Regions from separate parts of the Streptomyces chlorus genome, predicted to be linked through region 1. Evidence: riboswitches for the same ligand, from Rfam matches in the RefSeq annotation. Region 1 holds a riboswitch; each other region holds the start of a gene.
The links. A riboswitch is a leader RNA that binds a small molecule or an ion and turns the genes downstream of it on or off. The one in region 1 is predicted to bind cobalamin.
Positions count from the first base shown of each region.

Region 1 (4,173 bases):
GGGTGGAGAGCCGCCGGGCCTTCGGGGAGTCGAAGGGCAGGCGCAGGGCGAAGAAGACGTCCTGGAGGCCCATCACTCCCAGCCCCACCGGGCGCCAGCGCGCGTTGGAACGGCCCGCCTGCTCGGTCGGGTAGAAGTTGATGTCCACGACCCGGTCGAGGAAGGTGACGGCTGTGCGCACGGTCTCGTCCAGCCGCTCCCAGTCCAGGTCACCGGCCGCCGGGTCGACGAGCGCGCCGAGGTTGACCGAGCCCAGGTTGCAGACCGCTGTCTCCCCGTCGCTGGTGACCTCGAGGATCTCCGTGCACAGGTTGGACGAGTGGACGACGTGGCCGGGCTCGGCGGTCTGGTTGGCGGTGCGGTTGGCGGCGTCCTTGAACGCCATCCAGCCGTTGCCGGTCTGGGCGAGGGTCCGCATCATGCGCCCGTACAGCTCCCGGGCGGGGATCGTCTTCCGCGCCAGGCCCGCGGCCTCGGCGGCCCGGTAGGCCGCGTCGAACTCCTCGCCCCACAGGTCGACCAGGTCCGGGACGGCGGACGGGGAGAACAGCGACCAGGCGGCGTCGGCGTCGACCCGGCGCATGAACTCGTCCGGCACCCAGTGCGCGAGGTTCAGGTTGTGCGTACGGCGGGCGTCCTCACCGGTGTTGTCGCGCAGCTCCAGGAACTCCTCGATGTCCGAGTGCCAGGTCTCCAGGTAGACCGCCGCCGCGCCCTTGCGCCGGCCGCCCTGGTTCACGGCGGCGACGGAGGCGTCCAGGGTCTTCAGGAACGGGACGATGCCGCCTGAGTGCCCGTTGGTGCCGCGGATCAGCGAACCCCGGGAGCGGATGCGGGAGTAGGCCAGGCCGATGCCGCCGGCGTGCTTGGAGAGGCGGGCCACCTGGTGGTAGCGGTCGTAGAGGGAGTCCAGCTCGTCCTTGGGGGAGTCGAGGAGGTAGCAGGAGGACATCTGGGGGTGTCGGGTACCGGAGTTGAACAGGGTGGGGGAGGAGGGAAGGTACTCCAGGCGGCTCATCAGGCCGTACAGCTCGGCGACTTCGTCCACCGCACGGGGGGTGCCGTTCTCGGCGAGACCGGCGGCGACCCGCAGCAGGAAGTGCTGCGGTGCCTCGACGACCTTGCGGGTGACCGGATGCCGCAGCAGATAGCGGCTGTACAGGGTGCGCAGCCCGAAGTAGCCGAAGCGGTCGTCCGCGCGGGGGTCGATCAGCGCGTCAAGACGGTCCGAGTGCAGCAGGACGAACTCGGCGGTCCGGTCCGCGATGAGGCCCTCGCGGTGCCCGGCAGCGATCGACGAGGTGAACGACGTGACACCCTGCGAGGCGGCCTCGGCGCGGATGCCGAGGGTCAGCAGGCGGGCGGCGAGCCGGGAGTGGACGGGATCCTCGGAGATGAGCCCGGCCGCCGCCTCGGTGGCCAGCTCGCGCAGCTCGGCCTCGTCCGCATGGGCGGACCGGCCGCGCAGCGCGGCGGCGGCGACCCGGCCGGGGTCGGCGTCGGGGAGATCGGCGGTCAGCTCGGTCAGGGTCCGCAGCAGCGCGGCACCGGGGCCGTCGCTCACGTCGACCGCTGAAGCAGGATCGGCTGGCGCGATGGTCACGTGGGGCTCTCCCTCGCTCGGCACGGGGCCTCGGCGAGGGCAGGGGGCAGCACACGAGCACGCGAACGTGCCTCGCGTCCACCGGCCCATTCCGCGAGGCCCGGACGTCAGGCACCCGGACCGGACGGCCGGGCGCACTGTCGGCAGGTCCTCGGACTAAGCCCGTGCGGGTACGCGGGAAACGCGAACACGCACAAGTACACCGTTGCGGGACAGTTCCGGATTCGCACCGGATTCCCCTGCGGCGACAGCGAGCACGAGCATACATCTTGTGTCGGGTTCTGTCGGCGGGCCCATATCTTGTGTCCCGGTGGGTGCTGCGGCGCAGGGCCGCGGTGGTGTCAGAGCGTCAGCTCATAGGTGAGCAGCGTGATGTCGTCCAGGTGCGGAACAGGGTTCCAGTCCCGCCCGGGGGAGCGGACGAAACCGAGACGCTCGTGGATGCGGTGGGCCGCACGCATCGTCCGCCGGGTCGACAGCACGATCCGTACGCACCCCTCCGTGGCCCGTGGCCCGTGCCCGGTCGGCACAGGCGCGGACGAGGGCCTTCCCCGACACCCCGGCGCCGGGCGGCGCGGGCGACCGCGAGCATCCGGATCTCCGCCTCGCCGGGCCCGGCCGTATCGGCCATCGGCCCGCCGCGCGGTACGAACGTCACCCCGCCCAGCACCCTTCCCGCGCCGCCCGCCTCCGCCGCCCCGGGACGCGCTCCGGTCCTCTCCACGGCGACCAGTACCTCGGCGGTCGTGGCCCGCCCGGCGACGTCCCTGAGCTCACCGAGGTACGCGTCGCTCTCCCGAAGCCGAGCAGCCCGTCGCGCGGACAGGCCTGCGCGGTGAGCTCACCGAGCTCCTCGAACTCGTACGGTTCCACCGGCCGGGTGACGATGTCCATGGGGCGAGTGTGCCCCGCGGGTACGACAACGGGCCGCCGGAGACATCCGCGGCCCGTTGTCGTACCCGCGTACCGCGTCAGTGCTTGCCGTCGGCGGCTGTGTCGGCTGTGTCGGCCGTGTCCAGGGGCAGCTCGGTGCTGACGCCCGGATCGCCCGCGTCCACCGTGTAGTCCTGCGGCCGGGTCTCGTCGATGCCCTCGGGCGCCTTGACGGCCCTCAGGACGAAGGTCAGGGCGATCGTGACCAGGGCATTGGTCACGAAGGCGGTGAGGCCGATGTAGCCGATCTCGCCGATACCCGGGATCTCCTTTGACGAGCCGCCGAAGTGCTTCTGCGTCGGCGAGGCCACCCCGTACGCCGCGACCGTGCCGTAGACCATGCCGACCGCCCAGCCCGCGAGCAGCGCCCAGCGGTGGAACCAGCGGGTGAACAGGCCGCCCACCAGGGCGGGGAAGGTCTGCAGGATCCAGATGCCGCCAAGGAGCTGGAAGTTGATGGCGACCGTCTTGTCCATGGTGAGGACGAAGGCCAGCGCACCCACCTTCACGAGCAGCGAGACCACCTTGGAGACCTTGGTCTCCTGCGCGGGTGTCGCGTCCGGCTTGATGAAGTCCTTGTAGATGTTGCGGGTGAACAGGTTCGCGGCGGCGATCGACATGATCGCCGCCGGCACCAGCGCCCCGATGCCGATGGCGGCGAAGGCCACGCCGGCGAACCAGGCCGGGAACATGTTCTCGAACAACTGCGGGATCGCCAGTTGCCCGTTGCTGACCTCGACCCCGGCCGCGATCGCCATGAAGCCGAGCAGGGCCAGCAGGCCCAGCATCAGTGAGTACAGCGGCAGGAGCGTGGTGTTGCGGCGGATCACTTCACGGCTGCGCGAGGACAGCGTCGCGGTGATCGAGTGCGGGTACATGAACAGCGCGAGCGCCGATCCCAACGCCAGCGTGGCGTACGTCCATTGCCCCGCCTCGCCCGGCACCAGCGAACCGCGCGGCGCGCCCGTGGCCGGGTTGGTCTCGCTGTACGCCTCGCTCGCCCTGGCGAAGATGTCGTCGAAGCCGCCCAGCTTGATCGGGATGTAGATGATCGCCACCGCGATCACGAGGTAGATCAGCGTGTCCTTCACGAACGCGATCAGCGCGGGGGCCCGCAGACCCGACGAGTACGTGTACGCCGCCAGCACACCGAAGGCGATCAGCAGCGGCAGGTCCTTGACGAACCAGTTGGTGTCCTCGCCGCCGCCGACACCCATCACGTCCAGCACGGCCTGGATGCCGACCAGTTGGAGCGCGATGTACGGCATCGTCGCCAGGATGCCGGTGACCGCCACCGCCAGCGACAGCCCCTTCGAGCCGAACCGGCCGCGCACGAAGTCGGAGGTCGTCACATAGCCGTGCTTGTGCGACACCGACCACAGCCGAGGCAGGAAGGTGAAGATCAGCGGGTAGACGAGGATGGTGTACGGCACGGCGAAGAAGCCCGCCGCGCCCGCCGCGTAGATCGCCGCCGGTACGGCCACGAAGGTGTACGCGGTGTACAGGTCGCCGCCGAGCAGGAACCAGGTGACCCAGGTACCGAACGACCGTCCGCCCAGGCCCCATTCGTCGAGGCTGTGCTCGTTCGCCGCCTTGCGCCAGCGGGCGGCCAGGAAACCCATCGCCGTGACGAGGAC
Region 1 covers NZ_JBHSOA010000053.1:23,856-28,028, reverse strand. Annotated here, with positions in the region: gene ACFPZI_RS23945 (ribonucleoside-diphosphate reductase subunit alpha) at 1-1,603, opposite strand, end outside; cobalamin riboswitch at 1,729-1,867, opposite strand; partial or broken gene ACFPZI_RS23940 (GNAT family N-acetyltransferase) at 1,945-2,497, opposite strand; gene mctP (monocarboxylate uptake permease MctP) at 2,575-4,173, opposite strand, start outside.

Region 2 (4,173 bases), on a different contig from region 1:
CCGGCGGGTGGCCACGACGTACGTGGAGACCATGACCAGGAGGGCGAGCAGCAGGGGGTTGGTGGTGCGGGTGGCGGCGACACCGAGAGCCAGCGCCCACAGCCACCAGGCGCCGGGGTGCAGGGGGGTGCCCTGCCGGCGACGGAGGGCGGGGGCGGTCGCTGTGCGTTCCCGTGGCCGGCTGCCGTCGGGCTCAGCCACGACGGCGTATCTGCCGGAAGGCCGCCGCCCCGAGCAGCGCCACCACGGCGATCCCGGCGACGAGACCGAGGGACGGACCACCGTCGCCGGACTCTCCGGACTCCCCGGCCTTATCGGACGCGGGGGAACCGGTGTCCTTGGCGCCGTTCTCGGTCTCCTTCCCGGGCGTCGATGCGCCCGTGCCGGACTCCGTGCCCGTCCCCGACACCTGCTCCCCGCACCCGCGCTGCGGGTATCCGGCGATGGCGCACAGCAGGGCGCTGTTGTCGTAGCGCAGGGGTTCGGCGACGGAGGCCAGGGCCTCGGCGCTGCTGGCGTCCGGGGCGACCCGGGCGCAGGCGGTGCGGTTCGCCGGCGGGGTCTCGCCGGACGGGGCGTCCTGGGCCGTACCGAAGTCGATGACGAGGGCGACCCGCTTGCTGCCGTCCTTCGCCGGGGTCTGCCCGCAGATGGCGGCGAAGTCGGTGGCGCCCCGGGGCTGCGCCGAGTCGTCGGACTCCTCGCTGACGGCGAAGCGGAAGCCCTGGACGTCGCCGTCGGCGGGGCGGGCGATGGACGGGCCCTGGGTGGCGTACGTCCAGGTGTCGCCGTCGAGGTCCCAGAAGGACCAGTACCGGTAGCCGGCGGCCTGCGCCTGGCCCGCGCCCGCCAGAAGGGGCAGGAGCGCGGCCAGGAACAGTACGACGGCCCGGCCGGCCCGGTGGGGCCGGCGGATCACGGCTGCTGCCTCTTCTTCCGGCTGCTCACCAGGATGCCGACGCCGGCACCGGCCACCAGGCAGACCCCGAGGGCCCACCAGACGCCCGAACCGGAGCCCGAGTCGTCCTTCTCCTTCTCGTCCTTCCGTTCCTGCCCGTTCTTCTCGCCGGAGGTGTCGGCCGCCTGTGCGGCGGGCCCGGTGGCGGTCAGCTGCTTCACCAGGTCGGTGCCGCCGAAGGCGCGCGGGTCGGTGCCCGTGGCGTGGGCGGCGAAGATCAGCTGGGCGTAGGCGGCGGGACCGCTCTGGGCGGCCCAGTCGGCGGCGTTCTTCTCCAGCCAGGCCACGGACTTCGCAGCCGGCCCGGTGGCGCCCTGCGCCGCGAGCGCGACCACCGCGTCGGCGGTGTTGCCGTAGTCGGGCTGGTCCTCGGCGCCGGGGAGCGCGGAGACGAGGTGACCGTCCGCGGCGAGCGCGTCCGTGAGGTGGGCGGCACCGTTGGCGGCGGCCTGCTCGGGCGTCCCGGCCTTCTCGCACGCGGCGTCCGCCGCCTTGCCCTTGCCCGGCTCGACCACCAGGCCCACACCGAGGGAGCCGGCCACACCGGCCGCGGTGGCGTCGGCGTTGGCGACCAGTTCGCCCTTCTTGTCCGGCTGGAAGGCGAAGGCGCCCGCCCCGTCGCCCTTGGTGTCGCACGGCAGGGCCAGCTTCAGCAGGGCGTCGTAGGGGGACTTGCCGTCCTTGACGACCGCGGCCGGCTTCTCGCCTGCGGCGGCGAGCGCGCCGACGACGACGGACGTGGAGTTGGCGTCGCTGTCCCCGCCCGCCATGTAGCCCCAGCCGCCGTCCTTGTTCTGGACGGACTTCAGCCAGTTGAGGGCCTTGCCGGTGACGGCGTCGTGCCCGCCGAGCGCGGCGAGGGCCTGCACGGCGGCGGCGGTCTGGTTGGTGTCGACCATGGTCTTGGCGTCGCACGCGGTGCCGGTGTCGGCGCGGAACGGGGCGAAGGAGCCGTCGGCGCACTGCTGGCCGGCCAGCCAGTCGACGGCCGCCTTCGGCGGCTCGGCACCCACCGTGTGCTGGGCGAGCAGGGCCAGCGACTGGCGCCACACACCGTCGTACTGCGGGTCGCTCTCGCCGTACAGGGCGGAGGGCAGGGCCTGCTGGGACGGCGAGGGGGACGGCGACGAGTCGGCGGTGGCCGGTGCGGCGGCGCCGAGCACGGCTATGGCGGCCAGGACCGCTGCGCTGCTGCGGACGTTCATGATCGGCGGGGGCCTCTCCCTGTGAGGGAGCCGGGCAGCACGGGACACCCCGGCGGCTCGGCTCCGCATACCTCGGCGGTGCCGCGCACCGGCGGACCGCCGGACGCGTGAGCCGGTCACGATCCGTCCGGGGCATTCCGGCTCACCGTCACGGTGGACGGCTCACGGTTGCGGGTCAGCGCCGGAATTGCACCGGCTTTCCCCCGTACGGGTGTGATGACGACGTCGCCACTCTACCCGCCCGTAAGAAAGCGGTCAGGAGTGGCTTGAAACGGGTGGCCGAGGTCACGTGACCGCGTAGGTCACCCGCTCACACCACCGCTTACGTCACCGGCCCGCACGGCCGTGTACGTCACCGGCCCGCACCCGTCGACGGGTGCGGGCCGGCACCTGAGCCGCTGGAACCGGGGCTTCGGTCAGGAGGCTGTGCAGGGGCCGAGCTGGGGTGGCGTCGTCGAGCCGCCGTTCCTCGTCACCGTGAAGCCGAAGGTCGTCGAGGCTCCGGCCGCGAGCGTGCCGTTCCAACTGGAGCGCACCGTCATGACGTTGCCGCTGGTGTCCCAGGTGGGTGAGCCGTTCCAGACCGTGGAGACCTTCTGCGGGGGCGTCATGGTGACGTTCACGCTCCACGCGCTGATCGGCGAACTGCCCGCCGTGATGGTCACCTTGCCGTTGTAGGCGCCGCCCCAGTCCTCCGTCGTGGTGTAGGCGGCGGTGCAGGCCGCGCCGGGGGTGCCGGGGCCGCCGCCACCGCCGGGGGCGCCGCCGAGCGCGCTCAGGACGGCGTGGTAGGCGGGTTTCTTGGTGTAGTTGTCGTCGAACAGCAGGGGCGTTCCGCTCGACCGCCACGAGTACTTGTCCGGGATGCCCCATACCGTGATGCCGGTGCACCGGGACACCGCGAGGCAGGTGGTGACGACATTGCCGTAGTGGGTGGCCTGGGTCGTGCCCGAGCCCTCGATGTCCAACTCGGTGATCTGTACGTCCACACCGAGGTCGGCGAAGCGCTGGAGGTTGGCCCGGTAGTCGGAGGGCACCGGGGAGGCGCTGTTGAAGTGGGACTGGAAACCCACGCAGTCGATGGGCACGCCACGGGACTTGAAGTCCCGGACCATGGCGTAGACGGCGTTGCTCTTCGCGTTGACGCCGTCGGTGTTGTAGTCGTTGTAGCAGAGTTTGGCGTTCGGGTCGGCCGCGCGGGCCGTACGGAAGGCCTCCTCGATGAAGCCGTTGCCGAGCCTGTCCTGGAAGGGCGAGCTGCGCCGGGCGCCGCTGCTTCCGTCCTGGAACGCCTCGTTGACCACGTCCCAGGAGTGGATCGCGCCCCGGTAGTGCGTCATGACCTGGGTGATGTGGTTGTTCATCGCCGACCGCAGGTCGGTGGCGCCGAGGCCGGAGACCCAGCCGGGCAGCTGGGAGTGCCACACCAGGGTGTGCCCGCGGACCGACTTGCCCCGGCTCCGGGCGTGGTCCACGATCCTGTCGGCGTTGCCGAAGCTGAACGAGCCGCGGCTGGGCTCGAGGGCATCCCACTTCATCTCGTTCTCGGGCGTCACCGAGTTGAACTCGGTGTTGAGCGTGGCGGCGTACTGCGCCTCGCCCAGGCGGTTCGCGGCGACCGCGGCACCGAAGTAGCGGCCCTTCTCGGCCGCTGCCGCGCCCAGGGTGTCGGCGGCGTGCGCGGTGCTCTGGGGGAGCGCCACGAGCGCGGTCACGGTGAGCAGCGCGGTCGCGGCGACGGCCAGGGGGCCTCTGGCCGCCTTGGCTCTCATCTCCCGGACTCCTAATTTGATCATGTGCATGTCATCTCTTCTCTGGTGGGGGTTCCGTGGTGGTGCGGACGGCGGGGATCGCCTGCTGTCGCGCTCTGTGTCGAGGTGCCCGAAGCTCGCCCTGCGGGTTCGAATGTTTCGGGATGAACTCCGAATGGCAGCGCAGACGATATGGATGAACGGAGGGGTGGTCAATCATTCGCGCGCAACTGGTCCGCGTATGGCCGAAGGGTGACAG
Region 2 covers NZ_JBHSOA010000006.1:114,448-118,620, reverse strand. Annotated here, with positions in the region: gene ACFPZI_RS03715 (energy-coupling factor transporter transmembrane component T) at 1-123, opposite strand, end outside; gene ACFPZI_RS03710 (SCO2322 family protein) at 194-919, opposite strand; gene ACFPZI_RS03705 (prenyltransferase/squalene oxidase repeat-containing protein) at 916-2,163, opposite strand; adenosylcobalamin-variant (AdoCbl-variant) riboswitch at 2,286-2,384, opposite strand; gene ACFPZI_RS03700 (glycoside hydrolase family 10 protein) at 2,580-3,935, opposite strand.
Region 2: it holds a riboswitch for cobalamin, as region 1 does, so the genes downstream of both, ACFPZI_RS03705 (prenyltransferase/squalene oxidase repeat-containing protein) here and ACFPZI_RS23945 (ribonucleoside-diphosphate reductase subunit alpha) in region 1, are expected to answer to the same signal.

Region 3 (4,173 bases), on a different contig from region 1:
GCCGAGGGCTGCGGTGCCGGCGTAGGCCTTGACGGGGTCGAAGGGGGAGGCGGCGGCGATGGCGAACACACCGAAGGTGACGACGAGGAGGACGGGCACGGCGAGCAGGGCCCGTCGTGCCACGAGGTGGGCCATCGGTGCCCAGGGCAGGGGGGTCACTTCTTGGGCTTCTTCGGCTGCCAGGCCTCGGCGTTCCACCAGGGGCCGCTGGCGAAGCCGTGCTCGTGCGGTTCGACCTGCGTGGTGAGGCCTTCCCATCGGTCGGCGAGGACGTAGAGGTGGTCGATGTGGGTGAGGAAGGTGTAGCCGGGGTTCTTGACGAGTGCGCGCTGGAGGTCGTCGTAGGCGGCCTTGCGGTCGTCGGGGTCCTGGCTGCGGCGGCCGGTGTCGAGGGCCTTGTCGACGGCGGGGTTGTCGTAGTGGGGCATGTTGTTGAAACCGTCGCCGGCGAGGGAGGAGTGCAGCAGGGTGTAGAGGCCGAAGTCGGGGTCGCCGGTGCTGCCGAAGCCGGCGAGGACGGCGTCCTTGCCCATCCGGGGTTCGATGACCTCCCAGGTGGCGCCCTCGACCTTGACGTCGATGCCGGCCTTCTTGGCGTCGGAGGCGTAGGCGAGGGCGTGGTCCTGGCGGACCTTGTCGCCGGAGGGGTAGAAGAGGGTGAAGGCGGCCCGGACGCCGTCCTTGGCGCGGATGCCGTCCTTGCCGGCCTTCCAGCCGTCGCGGTCGAGGATCTTCCGGGCCTCGGCGAGGTCCTGGGGGCGTTCGACGTCCTTGGTGTACCAGGGGTCGTCCAGGGGCAGCGGGCCGTAGGCGGGGCGGCCGGCTCCGTCGAGGATCTTGTCGACCATGGCCCGACGGTCCACGGCGAGGTCGAGGGCGCGGCGGACGGCGGTGTCGCCGGTGACCTCGTTCGCGGTGGGGAGGGTGACGGCGCGGAAGTCGTAGGTGGTGGCCTGGTACGTGGTGCGGCCGTCGTCGTTCTTGAAGGTGGCGGCGAGGTTGGGCGGGAGGGTCGCGCCGTCGAGGTCGCCGGAGCGCAGCCGGGTGGCTCGGACGTCGTCGTCGGCGATGACCGCCATGGTGAGCTTCTTCACCTTCGGGGCGCCGCCCCAGTAGTCCGGGTTCGCCTTGAAGGTGAGCTTCTCACCCTTGCTCCAGCCGGTGAGGACGTACGGTCCGGTGCCGACCGGCTCGGTGTTGAAGGCGCCGGTGTTGGGGTCCTGCTCGCCGGCGATGTGCTCGGGGACGATGGGCAGGACGGTGCGGGCGGCGAAGGCCGCGTACGGGTACTTGAGGGTGAAGACGACCTTGTCGTCGCCGTCCGCGCGGACCCGCTCGACGGCGTCCAGTTCGCTCTTGGCGGTGTTGTTGGTCTTGTCGTCGAGCACCGTTTCGTACGTGTAGACGACGTCCTCGGCGGTGAGGGGTTCGCCGTCGCTGAACTTCACGCCGGAGCGGAGGGTGTAGGTGTAGGTGCGGCCGTCGTCGGCGATCTCGGGGAGCGCCTTGGCCAGGGCGGGCTTCAGTTTCAGGTCGGCGTCCCGGGCGAGCAGCCCGTCGAAGACCTTGGAGTTGCCGTCCTTGCCGTAGCCGAGCAGGGGGCTCAGGGTGTCGGGCTCGGAGGGGACTCCGATCACCACGGACTCGGCGGACCCGCCGCCCGTACCGGCGTCCGAGCCGCCGGTCGGCGCCGAGCAGGCGGCGACCGCGGCGGCCATGGTCGCCGCGAGGGCGGTACCCCGTATTCGTCGGATGGTCATCGAATCTCACACCTCTGCTGCCCGGAACTCGTTGTTGCATATTAGTTGCAGCTGGGCTCTGCCCAGGACCCCCTCCCCCCATTCCCGCGCTGGGGTGAACGGCGCCGAAAGGGTGCCGCCCGCGCGCCCGCCGATGTGCGACCTGCGTGCCGTGGTGGTCAGGACCGCGGATGTGCGCCGGGGCGAGAGCCGCGGAACGCCGTGCGCGCGCCCCCCTGGGGCGGCTTGTCAGGTGCCTGGACCTGGGTCTACTGTCACCACGCCTTGGTGAACGGGAAATCCGGTGCGATACCGGTGCGGCCCTCGCCACTGTGATCGGGAAGTCCGGCTCCGGCCCCTGGTCCTGTCCCCCCGACAGGACCGACGGGCAGCCACTGGGTCCACCTGGGACCCGGGAAGGCGGAGTTCGGGCGGTGGTACCCGTCAGCCAGGAGACCGGCCAAGGCGCGTCAACCATCCACGAGGTGCTGGAGAGGGTCTGCTGAGCCATGCACATTGCCGAGGGTTTTCTGCCACCGGTGCACGCGGTCGCCTGGGGCGCCGCGGCGGCGCCGTTCGTCGTCCACGGAGCCCGGTCGCTCATCCGTGAAGTCAAGGAACATCCCGAGAACACGCTGCTGCTCGGCGCCTCGGGAGCGTTCACCTTCGTCCTGTCCGCGCTGAAACTGCCCTCGGTGACGGGGAGTTGCTCCCACCCCACCGGCACCGGCCTGGGCGCCATCCTGTTCCGGCCGCCGGTCATGGCGGTACTGGGCACCATCACCCTGCTGTTCCAGGCCCTGTTGCTCGCCCACGGCGGGCTGACCACGCTGGGCGCCAACGTCTTCTCGATGGCGATCGTCGGTCCGTGGGCGGGGTACGGCGTGTACCGGCTGGCGCGCCGGTACGGGGCGCCGCTGATGGCCGCGGTGTTCTGCGGCGCGTTCGTCGCCGACCTGTCCACGTACTGCGTGACGAGTGTGCAGCTGGCGCTCGCGTTCCCCGACCCGGGGAGTGGATTCCTGGGCGCGCTCGGGAAGTTCGGCTCCATCTTCGCCCTGACGCAGATCCCGCTCGCGGTGAGCGAGGGGCTGCTGACGGTGCTGGTGATGCGCCTGCTGGTGCAGTCCAGCAAGGGCGAACTGACCCGGCTCGGCGTGCTGGTGGCCGGAAAGCGGGCCGCGACGGCGGCGGAGGCCGGAACGGAAACAGAGTCGGGGACGACAACAGAGTCGGGGACGACCGGGGCGGTGGCGCGATGACCAGGAACGCGAAGATCAACACGCTGCTGCTGCTCGCCGTGGCCGCGCTCGCGGTGCTGCCGCTGGTGCTCGGGCTCGGCGATCACAAGGAGGAGCCGTTCGCGGGCGCGGACGGCGAGGCGGAGACCGCGATCACCGAGATCGAACCGGACTACGAGCCGTGGTTCTCGCCGCTGTACGAACCCCCTTCCGGTGAGATCGAGTCGGGGCTCTTCGCCCTCCAGGCCGCCGTCGGCGCGGGCGTCCTGGCGTACTACTTCGGGGTGCGGCGCGGGCGTCGGCAGGGTACGGAAGGGGTGCGGCGGCAACTGCGGGAGACCGGAGCGGACTTGAGTACCGGCACCGGCACCGGCGTGGGCATCGGCGCGGGCCCCGACGAGGCGGTCTCCCCCGGATCCCGGTCCTGACCGGCCGTGCTGCCGATCGACGCGGCGGCGCACAGCAGTCGCTGGCGCCGCCGTCATCCCGTGGACAAGGCCGTGCTCGGACTGGGGCTCACCGTGCTCGCGATCTCCCTGCCGCCCTGGCCGGGCGCGGCCCTGGTGCTGCTGACCGCGCTCGCGGTGCTGCTGGGCCCGGCGGGGGTGCCGGGGCGGCGGCTGTGGCGCGCCTACCGGGTGCCGCTGGGCTTCTGCGTCACCGGGGCGCTCCCGCTGCTGGTGCAGGTGGGCGGGCCGGACGGGTTCGTGTCTCCGGCCCCCGAAGGGCCGCTGCGCGCGGGCGAGTTGCTGCTGCGCACCTCGGCGGCCTCCCTCGGTGTGCTGCTGTTCGCCTTCACCACGCCGATGTCCGACCTGCTGCCGCGCCTGGTACGGGCCGGGGTGCCCGCTCCCCTCGTCGACGTGGCTCTGGTGACGTACCGCATGAGCTTCCTGCTGCTCGACTCGGTGCGCCGGATCAGGGAGGCGCAGGCGGCCCGGCTCGGGCACACCACCCGGGCGGCGGCCTGGCGTTCGCTGGGCGGGCTCGGCGCGACGGCGTTCGTCCGGTCCTTCGACCGGGCGGCGCGGCTGCAGACGGGGCTCGCCGGACGCGGCTACGACGGCACGCTGCGCGTGCTGGTGCCCGAGGCGCGGGTCTCCGTACGGTTCACGGCCGTGAGCCTGTTACTTCTCGCGGCGCTGGCCGCCGTCGCCCTTCTCCTGGAAAGCCGGATGCCATGAGCGATCCCG
Region 3 covers NZ_JBHSOA010000042.1:46,274-50,446, forward strand. Annotated here, with positions in the region: gene ACFPZI_RS19410 (ABC transporter permease) at 1-135, opposite strand, end outside; gene ACFPZI_RS19415 (ABC transporter substrate-binding protein) at 156-1,760, opposite strand; cobalamin riboswitch at 1,988-2,218, shown strand; gene ACFPZI_RS19420 (energy-coupling factor ABC transporter permease) at 2,249-3,001, shown strand; gene ACFPZI_RS19425 (energy-coupling factor ABC transporter substrate-binding protein) at 2,998-3,408, shown strand; gene cbiQ (cobalt ECF transporter T component CbiQ) at 3,415-4,164, shown strand; gene ACFPZI_RS19435 (energy-coupling factor ABC transporter ATP-binding protein) at 4,161-4,173, shown strand, end outside.
Region 3: it holds a riboswitch for cobalamin, as region 1 does, so the genes downstream of both, ACFPZI_RS19420 (energy-coupling factor ABC transporter permease) here and ACFPZI_RS23945 (ribonucleoside-diphosphate reductase subunit alpha) in region 1, are expected to answer to the same signal.

Region 4 (4,173 bases), on a different contig from region 1:
AGGTTCGGGGAGCGGCCGGGGACGGACGAGGCGGTCAGCCAGAGCCTGCACATCCATTCCAGTTGGGCGGTGCGGTCGTAGGCCTGGTCGAGGGTCGCGCCGTGGGTGACGGTGCCGTGGTTCTGGAGGAGGCAGCCGGTCCGGTCCTCGAGGGCGCGCAGCATGTTCTCGGCCAGCTCGTCGGTGCCGTACGTCGCGTAGGGAGCCACCCGGACGGGTCCGCCGAGCGCGGCGGCCATGTAGTGGATCAGCGGGAGTTCGTCGACGAGCGTGGAGACGGCCGTCGCGTGCACGGCGTGCGTGTGCACCACCGCGCGGGCGCCGGTCGTGCGGTACACCGCGAGATGCAGGGGCAGTTCGCTGGTCGGGACCAGGGTGCCGAGGACCTGCCGGCCGGTGAGGTCGACGCCGGTGACGTCGTCCGGCGTCAGCCGGTCGTAGGGCACTCCCGACGGTGTGACCAGCACGGTCTCCCCGACCCGCACCGAGACGTTGCCGGAGGTCCCGACGACGAGCCCGTCCGAGACGGTCCGGCGGGCCGCCCCGACGAGGGTGGTCCAGGCACGCGCCTCCTCGCCGCTCACGGCTCTGTCCTGCCGCTCCCTCACGCGCTGCGGGCGGTCCTCGGCGCGTGCTGCGCCCTCCGCGCCCCGCCGGTCCCCCTGTCGCTCAGTCATGCCGCGATCCTGCCGGGTGACCGAGATCTCTTCAACGGCGTCTCGTCGGCTCCCTCGACTGCCCTCGACTGCCCTCGGCCGCCCTCGGCCGCCCTCGGCCGCCCTCGGCTCACTGTGGAGCAGTCGGCTTCATCACAGTCACCCTGTCGCCCATTCCAGTTCATCTTCCGTTCATCCAGGTTACCTACGTTCAACGCGCCAATGACTTCGAACGATTGCCTGGGTAAATGGAAAGCTTCTCGCTGATCCTCGCGATTGTGGTGGTAACCGCACTCGCGTTTGATTTCACGAACGGTTTCCACGACACCGCGAACGCGATGGCGACGACCATTTCGACCGGTGCCCTCAAGCCCAAGGTCGCGGTGGCGATGTCCGCCGTGCTCAACCTGGTGGGCGCCTTCCTCTCCGTGGAGGTCGCCAACACGATCTCCAAGGGCCTCGTCGACGAGGCCGGCATCCGTCCCGAGGTCATCTTCGCCGCACTGGTCGGCGCGATCCTCTGGAACCTCCTGACCTGGCTGGTCGGTCTGCCGTCCAGCTCCTCGCACGCCCTGATGGGCGGCCTGATCGGCGCCACCGTCGCCTCGGCGGGCTTCGGCGCGGTGCACGGCGACGTCCTGGTCACCAAGGTGCTGATCCCCGCGATCGTCGCGCCGCTGGTCGCCGGCCTGGCCGCGATGTTCGCGACCCGGCTGACCTACCGCATGGGCCGCAAGTCGGCCGACAGCAAGGCCTCCGAGAAGGGGTACCGGGCCGGACAGATCGCCTCCGCCGGTCTGGTCTCCCTGGCCCACGGCACCAACGACGCCCAGAAGACGATGGGCATCATCACCCTGGCTCTGGTCGCCGGCGGCACCCTCGCCCCGGACTCCGACCCGCCGATGTGGGTCATCCTCTCCGCGGGCATCGCCATCGCGCTCGGCACCTACCTCGGCGGCTGGCGCATCATCCGCACCATGGGCAAGGGCCTGACCGACCTCCAGCCGCAGCAGGGCTTCGCCGCCCAGACCAGCGCCGCGACGGTCATCCTGGCCTCCTCCCACCTCGGTTTCTCCCTGTCCACCACGCACTCCGTCTCCGGTTCCGTGATGGGTGCGGGCCTGGGCCGCAAGGGCGGCGTGGTCCGCTGGTCGACGGCCACCCGGATGTTCGTCGCCTGGGGCCTGACGCTGCCGGCGGCGGCCCTGGTCGCGGCGATCGCCGAGTGGGTCTGCGGCTTCGGCAGCTGGGGCACCGCCCTCGTCGCCGTCTTCCTGATCGCCTCCAGTGCGGCGATCTGGAAGATCTCCCGGCGCGAGGTCGTCGACCACACCAATGTCAACGTCACTGACGCCACTGACGCCACTGACGCCACTGACGAGGAGCAGAGCGGCGTCGTGACCGCGGCCATGGCCGCGGTGGCGCCCCCGCCGGCGAGCCCCGCGGCCGAGGAGCTCTCGGCCACCATCCCGGCCCCCACCGACCCGATGGCCCCTCCGGCCAGGACCACGGTCTGACCCCGCAGGAAGACACGTAGGAGAAGAGCACCATGAAGATCGACTGGGCGGCCCTCGGTTCCGTCTTCGGCGTCAGCCTCGTGGTCACCGTGGCCCTGGTGGCTCTGTTCACCCTGGGCATTACCGGACTGTCCCGCCGTGAACGGGCCGCCGCCCAGGGCGAGTCCGCGGTCCTGGCGGTCACCGGCGCCTACGCCTGCTTCGCGGCCTGCGCGGCGGCGGTGACGTACGGGATCTATCTGATCATGGCCTGATGACTTCCTGACGGCTGCCTGATTCCGGGGCCGGGGCCCGGGCCGGCGTCCCGGTCGGGTTCATGCCGTCCGGCGGGCGGTGCGGGGCACGTTGCCTCCGTACCGCCCGTTTCGCGCTTCCCGGACCATCCGTCGACCGGACCCGGACCGCCTGCCGGCCGTTTCCGCTCCGCCCGTCACGCCGCGGAACCCCTCTGTGGGCCTCAGCACACTTCAGCCTCGCAGGTCAAAGGCAAGTTGACGGTTCTTCCGGACCGTGGTGAACTGCCGGAGCCATTACGGCGGCAGGAGAGGAAGCCGGTGTGAATCCGGCGCGGTCCCGCCACTGTCACCGGGGTGAACGACCCCGGGAGCCAGGAACTCCCACCGCCGGTCTCGTCGAACCAGGGCGTGGACACCCTGAGTGAGGACATACCGCCATGCCCGGCTGCCTGTTGAGGTCGACCAGCGATGCTCCGCCCCGGCTCGGGGCGGCCACTCCCACCGGATCCCTCACCGGCTGAACCCATGGGTGCCGATCGCGAGTTCGCGTACGGCGCCGCCGCCGGCCTTCTCGGCGACCTGTTTCTCGGCGATCCCCGCCGAGGGCATCCGGTCGCCGCTTTCGGGCGGGCCGCGGCTGCCGTGGAACGGGTTCTGTGGCAGGACGACCGGGGTCGGGGCGCGCTGCACACCGCCGTCTGCGTCGGCGGGGCCGTCGCTCTGGGGAGCCTGGCCGCCCGCCTCGTACGGTCCTCCCCCGCCGCCTCCGTCGCCCTGACCGGCGCGGCCACCTGGGCCGTCGTCGGAGGGACGTCGCTGGCCCGGGAGGCCCGCGCCATCGGGCGTGCCCTGCAGTCCGGGGACGTCGAGGCGGCGCGGGCGCGGCTGCCGCACCTGTGCGGGCGGGACCCGCAGGCGCTGGACGCCGAGGGGATCGCCCGCGCGGTCGTGGAGTCCGTCGCCGAGAACACCTCCGACGCCGTGGTGGGCGCCCTGGTGTGGGGGGCCGTCGCCGGTGTGCCGGGGCTGCTCGGGTTCCGGGCCGTCAACACCCTGGACGCCATGGTCGGCCACAAGTCCCCCCGCCATCTGCGGTACGGCTGGGCCTCCGCGCGCCTCGACGACGTCGCCGGGTGGCCCGGGGCGCGGCTGACCGCCGTACTCGCCGCGGTCGCGGGGCCGGATCCGCGGGGTGCCGTCCTGGCCTGGCGCGCGGATGCCGCGAAGCATCCGAGTCCCAACGCCGGGCCCGTGGAGGCGTCCTTCGCGGGCGCGCTCGGCGTGCGGCTCGGCGGGACGCTGTCCTACGCCGGGCGGGTCGAGCACCGCCCCGTCCTCAACAGCGGCGGCCGTGCCGTGACCGTGGCGGACATCGACCGCTCGGTACGGCTCTCGCGGCGCGTCGGCTGGCTGGCACTCGGCGTCGGCGCCGCCGCGCGCATCGGCGTACGAGCCGTTGTGCGGGCCGGCGTACGGGCCGGTGTGCGAGGCGTCCCGAAGGCGCGCGGAAAGGGGCGTACGGCATGACAGGCGGTATGACGGGCGGTATGACGGGCGGCGGCCTGCTGGTCGCCGGTACGACGTCGGACGCCGGCAAGAGTGTGGTGACCGCCGGGATCTGCCGGTGGCTGGTGCGGCAGGGCGTCAAGGTCGCGCCGTTCAAGGCGCAGAACATGTCGCTGAACTCGTTCGTGACGCGGGAGGGCGCCGAGATCGGGCGGGCGCAGGCCATGCAGGCCCAGGCCTGCCGGGTCGAGCCGACCG
Region 4 covers NZ_JBHSOA010000025.1:449,464-453,636, reverse strand. Annotated here, with positions in the region: gene ACFPZI_RS13640 (class II aldolase/adducin family protein) at 1-677, opposite strand, end outside; gene ACFPZI_RS13635 (inorganic phosphate transporter) at 905-2,173, shown strand; gene ACFPZI_RS13630 (hypothetical protein) at 2,206-2,427, shown strand; cobalamin riboswitch at 2,671-2,809, shown strand; gene ACFPZI_RS13625 (cobalamin biosynthesis protein) at 2,935-3,936, shown strand; gene ACFPZI_RS13620 (cobyric acid synthase) at 3,957-4,173, shown strand, end outside.
Region 4: it holds a riboswitch for cobalamin, as region 1 does, so the genes downstream of both, ACFPZI_RS13625 (cobalamin biosynthesis protein) here and ACFPZI_RS23945 (ribonucleoside-diphosphate reductase subunit alpha) in region 1, are expected to answer to the same signal.